One region of the Pseudonocardia sp. ICBG162 genome, then DNA from elsewhere that is predicted to be linked to it. Evidence: riboswitches for the same ligand, from Rfam matches in the RefSeq annotation. Region 1 holds a riboswitch; the other holds the start of a gene.
The links. A riboswitch is a leader RNA that binds a small molecule or an ion and turns the genes downstream of it on or off. The one in region 1 is predicted to bind S-adenosylmethionine.

Region 1 (4,182 bases):
GCATGCCGCCGGACAGCTCGTGCGGACGCTTGTCGCCCAGGCCCTCCAGCCGTACCAGGGTGAGCAGCTCCTCGGCCCGCTCACGCCGGGCCGACCGGCCGTGCCCGGCGAGCTTGAGGGGCAGCTCGACGTTGCGCAGCGCGGTCAGCCACGGCATGAGCGCGGCCTCCTGGAACATGAACGACGGCCGCGCCGACCCGACCCGGACCGCGCCCGCGGTGGGCTCGTCGAGCCCGGCGAGCAGGTTCAGCAGCGTCGACTTGCCGCAGCCGGACGCGCCGAGCACGCAGAGGAACTCGCCGTCGCCGACCCGCAGGTCGATCCCGTTGAGCGCGGTCACGGCCCCGGTGCCGGTGCCGAAGGTCTTGGCGACCCCGGACAGCTCCACGGCGGTGCCGCGGGTCCTCGGGCGCCGGGTGGTCAGGTCGACGGTCATCGGTGGTTCCCCTCGTCGATCGGAAAGGTCAGTTCGCGGCGGCGAGACCGGCCGGGTCCACGGCGGCCTCCCCGGAGCTGGTCCGGACCGCGTCGACCGCGGCCGGGTCGAGGAAGCCGGTCAGGTTGGCCTCGCTCTTCGCGATGCCCGCCGTGACCGAGTCCTTGGCCAGCTGCGGGAAGGTCGAGGCGAGCGGATCGGAGTCGAAGGACAGCTCGGTGAAGGCGCGGTCGAGGATGTTCGCCGCCAGCGGCTTGCCGGTAATCTCGCCGATCGCCTCGTTGGAGACGGTCTTCGCCTCGGCGGGGTTGTCGCGGATGAGCGCGATGGCCTTCTGCTCGCCCCGCAGGATCGCCTCGACGGTCTGCGGGTGCTGCTGGAGGAACTCGGTCCGGACGATGACGACGGTCGTCGGGAACTTCCCGCCGGGCCACAGGGACTTCTCGTCGACCAGGACCTTCGCCCCGGCGTCGACCAGGCGCGAGCTCCACGGCTCGGGCAGCCAGCCGCCGGCGACCTTGCCCTGCTTGAACAGGTCGAGGGTCTGCGGGTTCTCGATGTTCTGCACGGTCACCGCGGCCGGGCCCTGCCCGATCGGGAGCTTGTTCTCCGACAGCCAGGTCTTCAGCGCGATGTCCTGGGTGTTGCCCAGCTGCGGCGTCGCGATGATCTTGCCCTTGAGCTGCTCGGGGGAGGTGATGTCCGGGCTGGTCACCAGCTGGGCGCCGGCCGAGGTGGATCCCGCGACGAGGCGCACGGCCTCGCCGTTCGACTTGGTGAAGGCGTTGATCGCCGGGCCGGAACCGATGAACGCGACGTCGATCGAGCCGCCGAGCAGGGCGTTGACCTGGTCCGGGCCGGCGTTGAACGTCTGGGTGGTGAGCTTCGTGTTCCCCAGCTCGGCGGCGAACAGGCCCTGCTTCACCCCGACCAGCGCGGGGGCGTGGGTGATGTTCGGGAAGTAGCCGAGGCGGACCTCGGTCGCGGGGGAGGTGGCTCCCGCGGCGGTGGTGCTCTCGTCGGCGCGGGAGCAGCCGGCCAGCAGCCCGAGCGCGGTGAGCAGCGCGAGCAGGACGGCGGCGGTGCGCGCCCGGGATCCGGGACGCAGGACGTGCGGGGACATCGCGGGACGGGGTCCTTCCGTGGGGGCGGCGGGCGGTCGGGACGACCGCTGCGCGCCGGGGCCGGCCGGCCCTGGGAGGGCGTGCCGGGGTACGGGACGGGTGGCGGGCCGGAGTGGTGTCCGGCGGGCGGTTCCCGGTCCGGCGGGTGCCTCGCACGCCGGGGGCGTGGCGTTACGGCCCGCGGGACGGGAGACCGGTCAGCGACAGAGTTCGCTGTAGGCGGGCGCGCGCCGGCTCGGCCAGAACGGCTCGAGGCCGGTAGGGCGCAGGGGCACAGCGCGCCACGCCGTGCGCGCCTGCCGCTGGGTGACGGGGGCCGTCGCGTCCCCCACGAGCCGTGCGGGGCGCGAGGGCCGCCGCTGGCTCATCGTCACCCGACCAGGGTGCGCGGTGGTCACCTCTCCGGACAACCCGGCGTCCACCAACCAGGAACACGGTCAGCGTGTCCGGACATCTTCCCTGGCATCCGGGTGGCGGTTCCGCAGGTCGGGAGACTTGCTGCGGCGCAGGTCACTCGACTGTGATGCGGGTTGACACCGTCGGGCACCGGAAACCTACAGTCGGATCGCACACCATCCGGAGCGGCCGAGAGACCCGGCTCGACGACGCCGCAGCAACCCCCCGCAGCACGCGGGAGCGGGTGCTCCAGCCGGGTTCGATGGAGGAACCCATGCGCACGGTCGCCGAGCAGGTGCGTGCCGCGCACCATCCCCGGTACCGCCGCCACGTCGACCTGATGCGGGTCGCGGGCGCCACCTGTCGGGCCTGACCGGCGTCCCGCCGGGCGCCCCGCCCACCCCGTCCCGGCCGTCCACGACGGCCACCCGTCCCGGCCGCCGCGTCCCGCGGGCCGCCCCGACGTCCTTGTCGTCCCGTCGTGCCCCCGTGCGACGAGAAAGCGATGCCGTATGTCCACATCGGACACCACCACCGGCGACGGCCCTCTGCACCTGGCCGTCGCGCTCGAGGGTGCCGGCTGGCACCCCGCCGCCTGGCGCGAGCCCGGCGCCCGCCCCGGCGAGCTGTTCACCGCCCGCTACTGGACCGACCTGGCCCGCACCGCCGAGCGCGGGCTGCTGGACCTGCTCACGATCGAGGACGCACTCGGGCTGCAGTCCGGGGACCACCTGAGCGGCGCCGACCGGCGCACCGACCGGGTGCAGGGCCGGCTCGACGCCTCCCTCGTCGCCGCCTTCCTCGCGCCGCTGACCTCACGGATCGGGCTGGTCCCGACCGTCACCACCACCCACACCGAGCCGTTCCACGTCGCGTCGGCGCTGTCCACCCTCGACCACGACAGCCGCGGCCGCGCCGGCTGGCGGGTGCAGACCTCGGTGCGCGCCGACGAGGCCGCCCACTTCGGCCGCCGCACCGTCCCCGGCCTGCGCCGCGCCGACCTCGACACCCCGGCCGCCCGTGAGCTCGTCGCCGAGCTGTTCGGCGAGGCCGCCGACGCCGTCGAGGTGGTGCGCAGGCTCTGGGACTCCTGGGAGGACGACGCCGAGATCCGCGACGCCCTGACCGGGCGCTTCGTCGACCGGGACAAGCTGCACCGGGTCGACTTCGCCGGGGAGCACTTCGGCGTCGCCGGGCCGTCGATCGTGCCGCGCCCGCCGCAGGGCCAGCCGCTGGTCGTCTCGCTGGCCCACGGCTACGCCCCGGCGCTGCTCGCCGCCCGGGTCGGCGACGTCGTGTTCACCACCCCGCACGACGCCGACGACGCCGCCCGCATCGTCGCCCAGGTCCGGGCCGCCGAGGCCGCCGTGGGCCGCACCGCACCGCCGCTGCGGATCCTCGGCGACGTCGTCGTGGTCCTCGAGGCGACCGAACGCGCCGCCCGCGACCGGCTCGCCCGCCTCGACGCCCTCGACCCGATCTCCTCCGACGCCGTCGTCCTCGCCACCACCCCGACCGGGTTCGCCGACACCCTGCTGTCCTGGCGCCGTGCCGGCCTCGACGGCTACCGCCTGCGCCCGGCCGTCCTCCCGACCGACCTCGACGCGGTCGTCGACGGCCTGGTGCCCGAGCTGCAGGCCCGCGGCGCCTTCCGCACCACCTACGGCGAGACCACCCTGCGCGCGCGCTTCGGCCTGACCCGCCCGGTCAGCCGCTACGCCCCGGGAGCGGATCCCACCGCCGTACCGACCCTCTCCGGAGCGACCGCATGACCAGGACCGGCAGGAAGCAGATCGTGCTCGGCGCCTACTTCCCGGGCGTCAACCACGACACCGTCTGGAGCGACCCCGCCTCCGGCAGCCACATCGACTGGGAGTCCTTCGAGCACTGGGCGCGCACCGCCGAGCGCGGGAGGCTCGACCTGCTTTTCCTCGCCGAGGGGCTGCGGCTGCGCACCCGCGGCGGTGAGGTGTTCGACTCCGACGTCGTCGGGCGCCCGGACACCTTCACCGTGCTCGCCGCGCTGGCCGCGGTCACCGAGCACATCGGGCTGGCCGGGACGATCAACTCCACCTTCAACGAGCCCTACGAGCTGGCCCGCAAGTTCGCCACGCTCGACCTGCTCTCCGGCGGCCGGGCCGCGTGGAACGTCGTGACCAGCTCCGACGCCCCCACCGGCGAGAACTTCCGCCGCGGCGCGTTCCTCGGCCACCACCAGCGCTACGA
Region 2 (4,182 bases), on a different contig from region 1:
GGCGATCGAGATCTACGCGCGCCGGGACCGGCGTTTCGGGGGAGCTTCCGAGCGTCGCGGAGCGGGCGCGAGCATCGACACGGCCGCCGCCGTCCCGAACGATGGAGTGACTCCGTGACCACCGATGTGATCTCCGGGATGCTCGCCACCGCCAAGGGTGCGCTGGAGCGGTTCCACGACGTCACCACCGACGACGACGGCGCGCTGACCTTCGCCCACGGCGGCGTGCTGTGCGTGGTGCAGGGCACCGAGCTGGAGGAGGGCCTGCCGGTCCTCAACCTGACCTGCGTCGTCGCGTGGGACCTGCCGGAGTCCGCGGACCCGGAGCACGACGTGCCGCGACGGGTCGGCCTCGGGGTGGGGGAGGGCCTGTTCGGCACGCCCCGGGTGGTGCGCGGCGAGCGCGGCTGGGACGTGACGCTGCGCTACGCCTTCCCCGCGGCCGGGCTGGGCGAGGGGCCGATGGGCACCCTGCTGATGCTGGTCGTGTCCTCGGCGTCGAGCATGCGCGCGGAGCTGGTCGGGAGCTGAGACCGCCCGGCCGGGGGCGCACCCCCGGCCGGACCCGTCACTCGCCGGTGTCGACGGCCGCGACGACGGCGTCGACCGAGGTGTAGTCCTCGGCCGGTGCCGAACGCAGGGCCTCGACCGTCGCGGCGTCGGCGCCGTTGCGCTCGGCGGTCCACGCCAGGTCGTCCTTGGAGGCGGGGAACTCGAGACCGTGCAGAGCGCTGCGGACGGCGTCGGCGGTCGTCGTACGGGATGTCATGGGGTCACCTCTCGTCGTGGACGTTCGGTGACCGGATAGCCGGTGTGCGGCCGTCCATGCACGGGACGGCCGCACGACGGTCAGCCCTCCCCGGCGGGGTCCGCCTCCCCGGCGTCGCTGAGGTGCACGATCGGCAGCGCCGCCAGCTGGCCCGCGGTCATCGCGTGCGCCACGCCCAGCACGTCGTTCTGGGCCTTGGTCATCCGCGCGTCCACCAGCCCGGACAGGCCGTAGGCGACCCGGCCGAGCAGCCGCACCGTGGTCTCGTCGACCTGGGGGCGCGGGGTGGAGACGACCGCGACACCGCGCGGGGCGCCGTCGTTGGACTGGGCGACGCCGATCTCGTAGGACTCACGCGGGTTGACGTGCCGCGACGCGTAGTGGTCGCGCAGCGTCGACATCATGTCGTGGAACCCGGTGACGTCACCCTCGAGCTCCAGGGTGGACAGGTCGTCCTTCGTGAGGGTCTTGGTGCGGCCGGAGAAGCAGCGCACGTAGCCGATCACCGCGCCGGTCCACAGTGCCTCGACCAGGGCCGGGTCGGCGGCCACCCGGACCGGGCCGGACTCCGGACCGCCGAGCGCGGTCACCAGGTGCTCGCAGCACTGCAGCACGTACTGCAGGTCGTCGAACACCGCCGCCAGCTGGGCAAGCTCGCCGGACTCCGGGACGTCGATCCGCCGTACCGTGCCCGGGGCGGGTTGCGTGTCGGTCATCTTTCAGACGCTATCCGGGGTGGCGACGGTCACGGTGTCTCCTTCTGAGACGGTCTGCTAGCTTCGGCGGCGAAGGTCACGAGTGCCAGCGCGAAGCCCCGGCTCGCTGGACGGCAACCCTCCTCCGCGGTGGGGTGCCCCGGGTGATGACCGGGCCGACGCGACACCCGCAGTCGGCAAGCGCGGATCCGTGCGCCACGCCGGGTCCCCGAGATCGGCCGGAGGCCCGATCATGACCCTCGCCCTGTCGCGTTCCGTCCAGCACGCGCTGCCCCGTGTCGTCGGCGCGGACCTCACCGTCCCGCTCGTCGACGGCGGGTGGGCCCGCTACTGCGACCTCGACTCCGCCGCGTCGGCGCCGGCGCTGGAGAGCGTCGCCGCGCACGTCGCGCAGGTGCTGCCCTACCACGGCAGCGTGCACCGCGGCGCCGGCTGGACCTCGAAGGTCTGCACCGCCCTGGTGGAGAACGCCCGCGCCGACGTCGCCCGGTTCGTCCGGGCCCGCGCCGACGACGTCGTGGTGTTCACCCGCAACACCACCGACGCGCTCGGCCTGCTCGCCCGCGCCGTGCCCGGCCCGGTGGTGACCCTCGACCTGGAGCACCACGCGACGCTGCTGGCCTGGCGGGGCGGTACCGGCGGCGCCGAGCACCGGGTCGTGCGGGCCGGTCGCAGCATCGCCGCGACCCTCGACGCGCTGCGGGCCGAGCTCGCCGCCCGTCCCGACGCCGCGCTGGTCGCGGTCACCGGTGCGTCCAACGTGACCGGCGAGCTCCTCCCGGTCGCCGAGATCGCCCGGATCGCGCACGCCGCAGGCGCCCGGCTGTGCGTCGACGCCGCGCAGCTCGCCCCGCACCGGCGCGTCGACCTGGCCGGGTGGGGCGCGGACTACGTCGCGCTGTCCGGGCACAAGCTCTACGCGCCCTACGGCGCCGGGGTCCTCGTCGGTCGCCGGGACTGGCTCGACGCCGCCGAGCCGCACGTCGCGGGCGGGGGAGCGGTCCGCTCGGTCGCCGTGGCCGGTGGGGAGACCGTCACCGAGTGGCTGCCCGCACCGCAGCGCCACGAGGGCGGCACCCCGAACGTGCTCGGCGCCGCTGCGCTGGGCGCGGCCTGCCGCACCCTCGAGGACCTGATCGACGACGCCGTGCCCGCCCACGAGCGCGAGCTCGCCGCCCGGCTGCGCGCGGGCCTGGCGACCGTCCCCGGCCTGCGGGTCCTGTCCTGCTTCGACGACGGGCCCGACGCCGACCGCACCGCGACCGTCTCGTTCACCCTCGGCGAGCTGCCCGCGGGCCTCGTCGCGGCGGCGCTGTCCGCCGAGTACGGCATCGGCGTCCGCGACGGGCGGTTCTGCGCGCACCCGCTGCTGGAGCGGCTCACCGGCGGCGGCGACGCGGTGCGCGCCTCGCTGGGCCTGCGCACCGGCCCCTCCGACGTCGACCGGCTGGTCGACGCGCTGACCGACCTGGCGCGGCGCGGTCCGGCCTGGACCTACGCCCTCGTCGACGGCCGGTGGGCGCCCACCCCGGACCCGCGCCCGGCCGACCCGTTCGCCCGGGACCGGGAGCTGCCCGCCGTCCCCGGCTGCGGGGACTGAGCCCGGGGCGTCAGCCCGCCGAGCAGCGGCCGCAGAGGCCGAAGATCTCCAGGGTGTGCGACACCTCGGTGAAGCCGTGCTTCTGCGCGACCGACTCGGTCCAGGACTCCACCGCGGGGCCCTCGATCTCGACGGCGGCGCCGCACCGGCGGCACACCAGGTGATGGTGGTGGTGCTCGGTCTCGCAGCGCCGGTAGACCGCCTCGCCGGACGCGACCCGCAGCACGTCGACCTCGCCGCCGTCGGCGAGGGTCTGCAGGGTCCGGTAGACCGTGGTCAGGCCGATGCCCTCACCGGCGCGCCGCAGCTCCTCGTGGATCTCCTGGGCGGACCGGAAGTCCTCCAGGCGGTCGAGCAGCGCGGTGACGGCGGCCCGCTGCCGGGTGGCGCGGATGCCGCGCGGCCCGGCGGTGGACCGCTGTGTGATCGTCGCCGCGGTCGTCCGGTCGGTCGTCTCCGTCACGTGTCCTCCTCGACGTGGGCGACGGCGTCCACCACGATGTGCGCCAGGTGGTCGTCCACCAGCGAGTACAGCACCTCACGGCCCTTCCGCTCGCCCTCGACCACCCCGGCGGCCTTGAGGACCCGCAGGTGCTGGCTGATCAGGGGCTGGGTGACCCCGAGCGCGTCCACCAGGTCGTGGACGCACCGGGAGTGTTCCAGCAGCTGCAGGACGATGGCGATCCGGACCGGTGCGGCGAGTGCCCGCAGCAGGTCGCCCGCGGCGGCGAGGGTGCGCGGGTCGCGGGTCGGGCCGGGCTCGGGCGCGGGGTGGTGGTCGTCGTCCGCACCCGGGCCGGCTCCCGGTGCGTGCGTGGTCTGGGCTGCGGCAGACATGTGGTGGACCCGTCCGTTCCCCGGAGGCGGCGGCCACACCCCCCGGCGCTGCTGTGCCGTGCCGGCCGCACCCGACATGGTAGGCGTGTTCGTTATCGTCGCGCCGTGCTGCTGGTCTGCCGCTTCCGCGTGTCCCCCTCCGAGGAGTCCGCGTTCACCACGCGCGCGGCCCGTGCCCTGGAGCTCCTGGCCGCCCGGCCGGGCTGCCGCGGGGGTGAGGCGGGCCGGGCGATCGAGGACGCCGGGCAGTGGGTCCTGAC

Region 2: another riboswitch for S-adenosylmethionine. It lies ahead of KPL60_RS11465 (aminotransferase class V-fold PLP-dependent enzyme); the one in region 1 lies ahead of KPL60_RS35130 (putative leader peptide).

What each region holds. Positions count from the first base shown of each region.
Region 1 is NZ_JAHLJD010000017.1:386,380-390,561, reverse strand. Features, by position in the region: gene KPL60_RS15910 (ABC transporter ATP-binding protein) at 1-436, opposite strand, end outside; gene KPL60_RS15905 (ABC transporter substrate-binding protein) at 465-1,559, opposite strand; SAM riboswitch class I at 2,130-2,225, shown strand; gene KPL60_RS35130 (putative leader peptide) at 2,231-2,329, shown strand; gene KPL60_RS15900 (LLM class flavin-dependent oxidoreductase) at 2,469-3,728, shown strand; gene KPL60_RS15895 (NtaA/DmoA family FMN-dependent monooxygenase) at 3,725-4,182, shown strand, end outside.
Region 2 is NZ_JAHLJD010000013.1:1,816,278-1,820,459, reverse strand. Features, by position in the region: gene KPL60_RS11485 (isoprenyl transferase) at 1-118, shown strand, start outside; gene KPL60_RS11480 (hypothetical protein) at 115-531, shown strand; gene KPL60_RS11475 (DUF2795 domain-containing protein) at 569-769, opposite strand; gene KPL60_RS11470 (hypothetical protein) at 850-1,485, opposite strand; SAM riboswitch class IV at 1,560-1,674, shown strand; gene KPL60_RS11465 (aminotransferase class V-fold PLP-dependent enzyme) at 1,718-3,085, shown strand; gene KPL60_RS11460 (Fur family transcriptional regulator) at 3,096-3,548, opposite strand; gene KPL60_RS11455 (helix-turn-helix transcriptional regulator) at 3,545-3,922, opposite strand; gene KPL60_RS11450 (antibiotic biosynthesis monooxygenase) at 4,028-4,182, shown strand, end outside.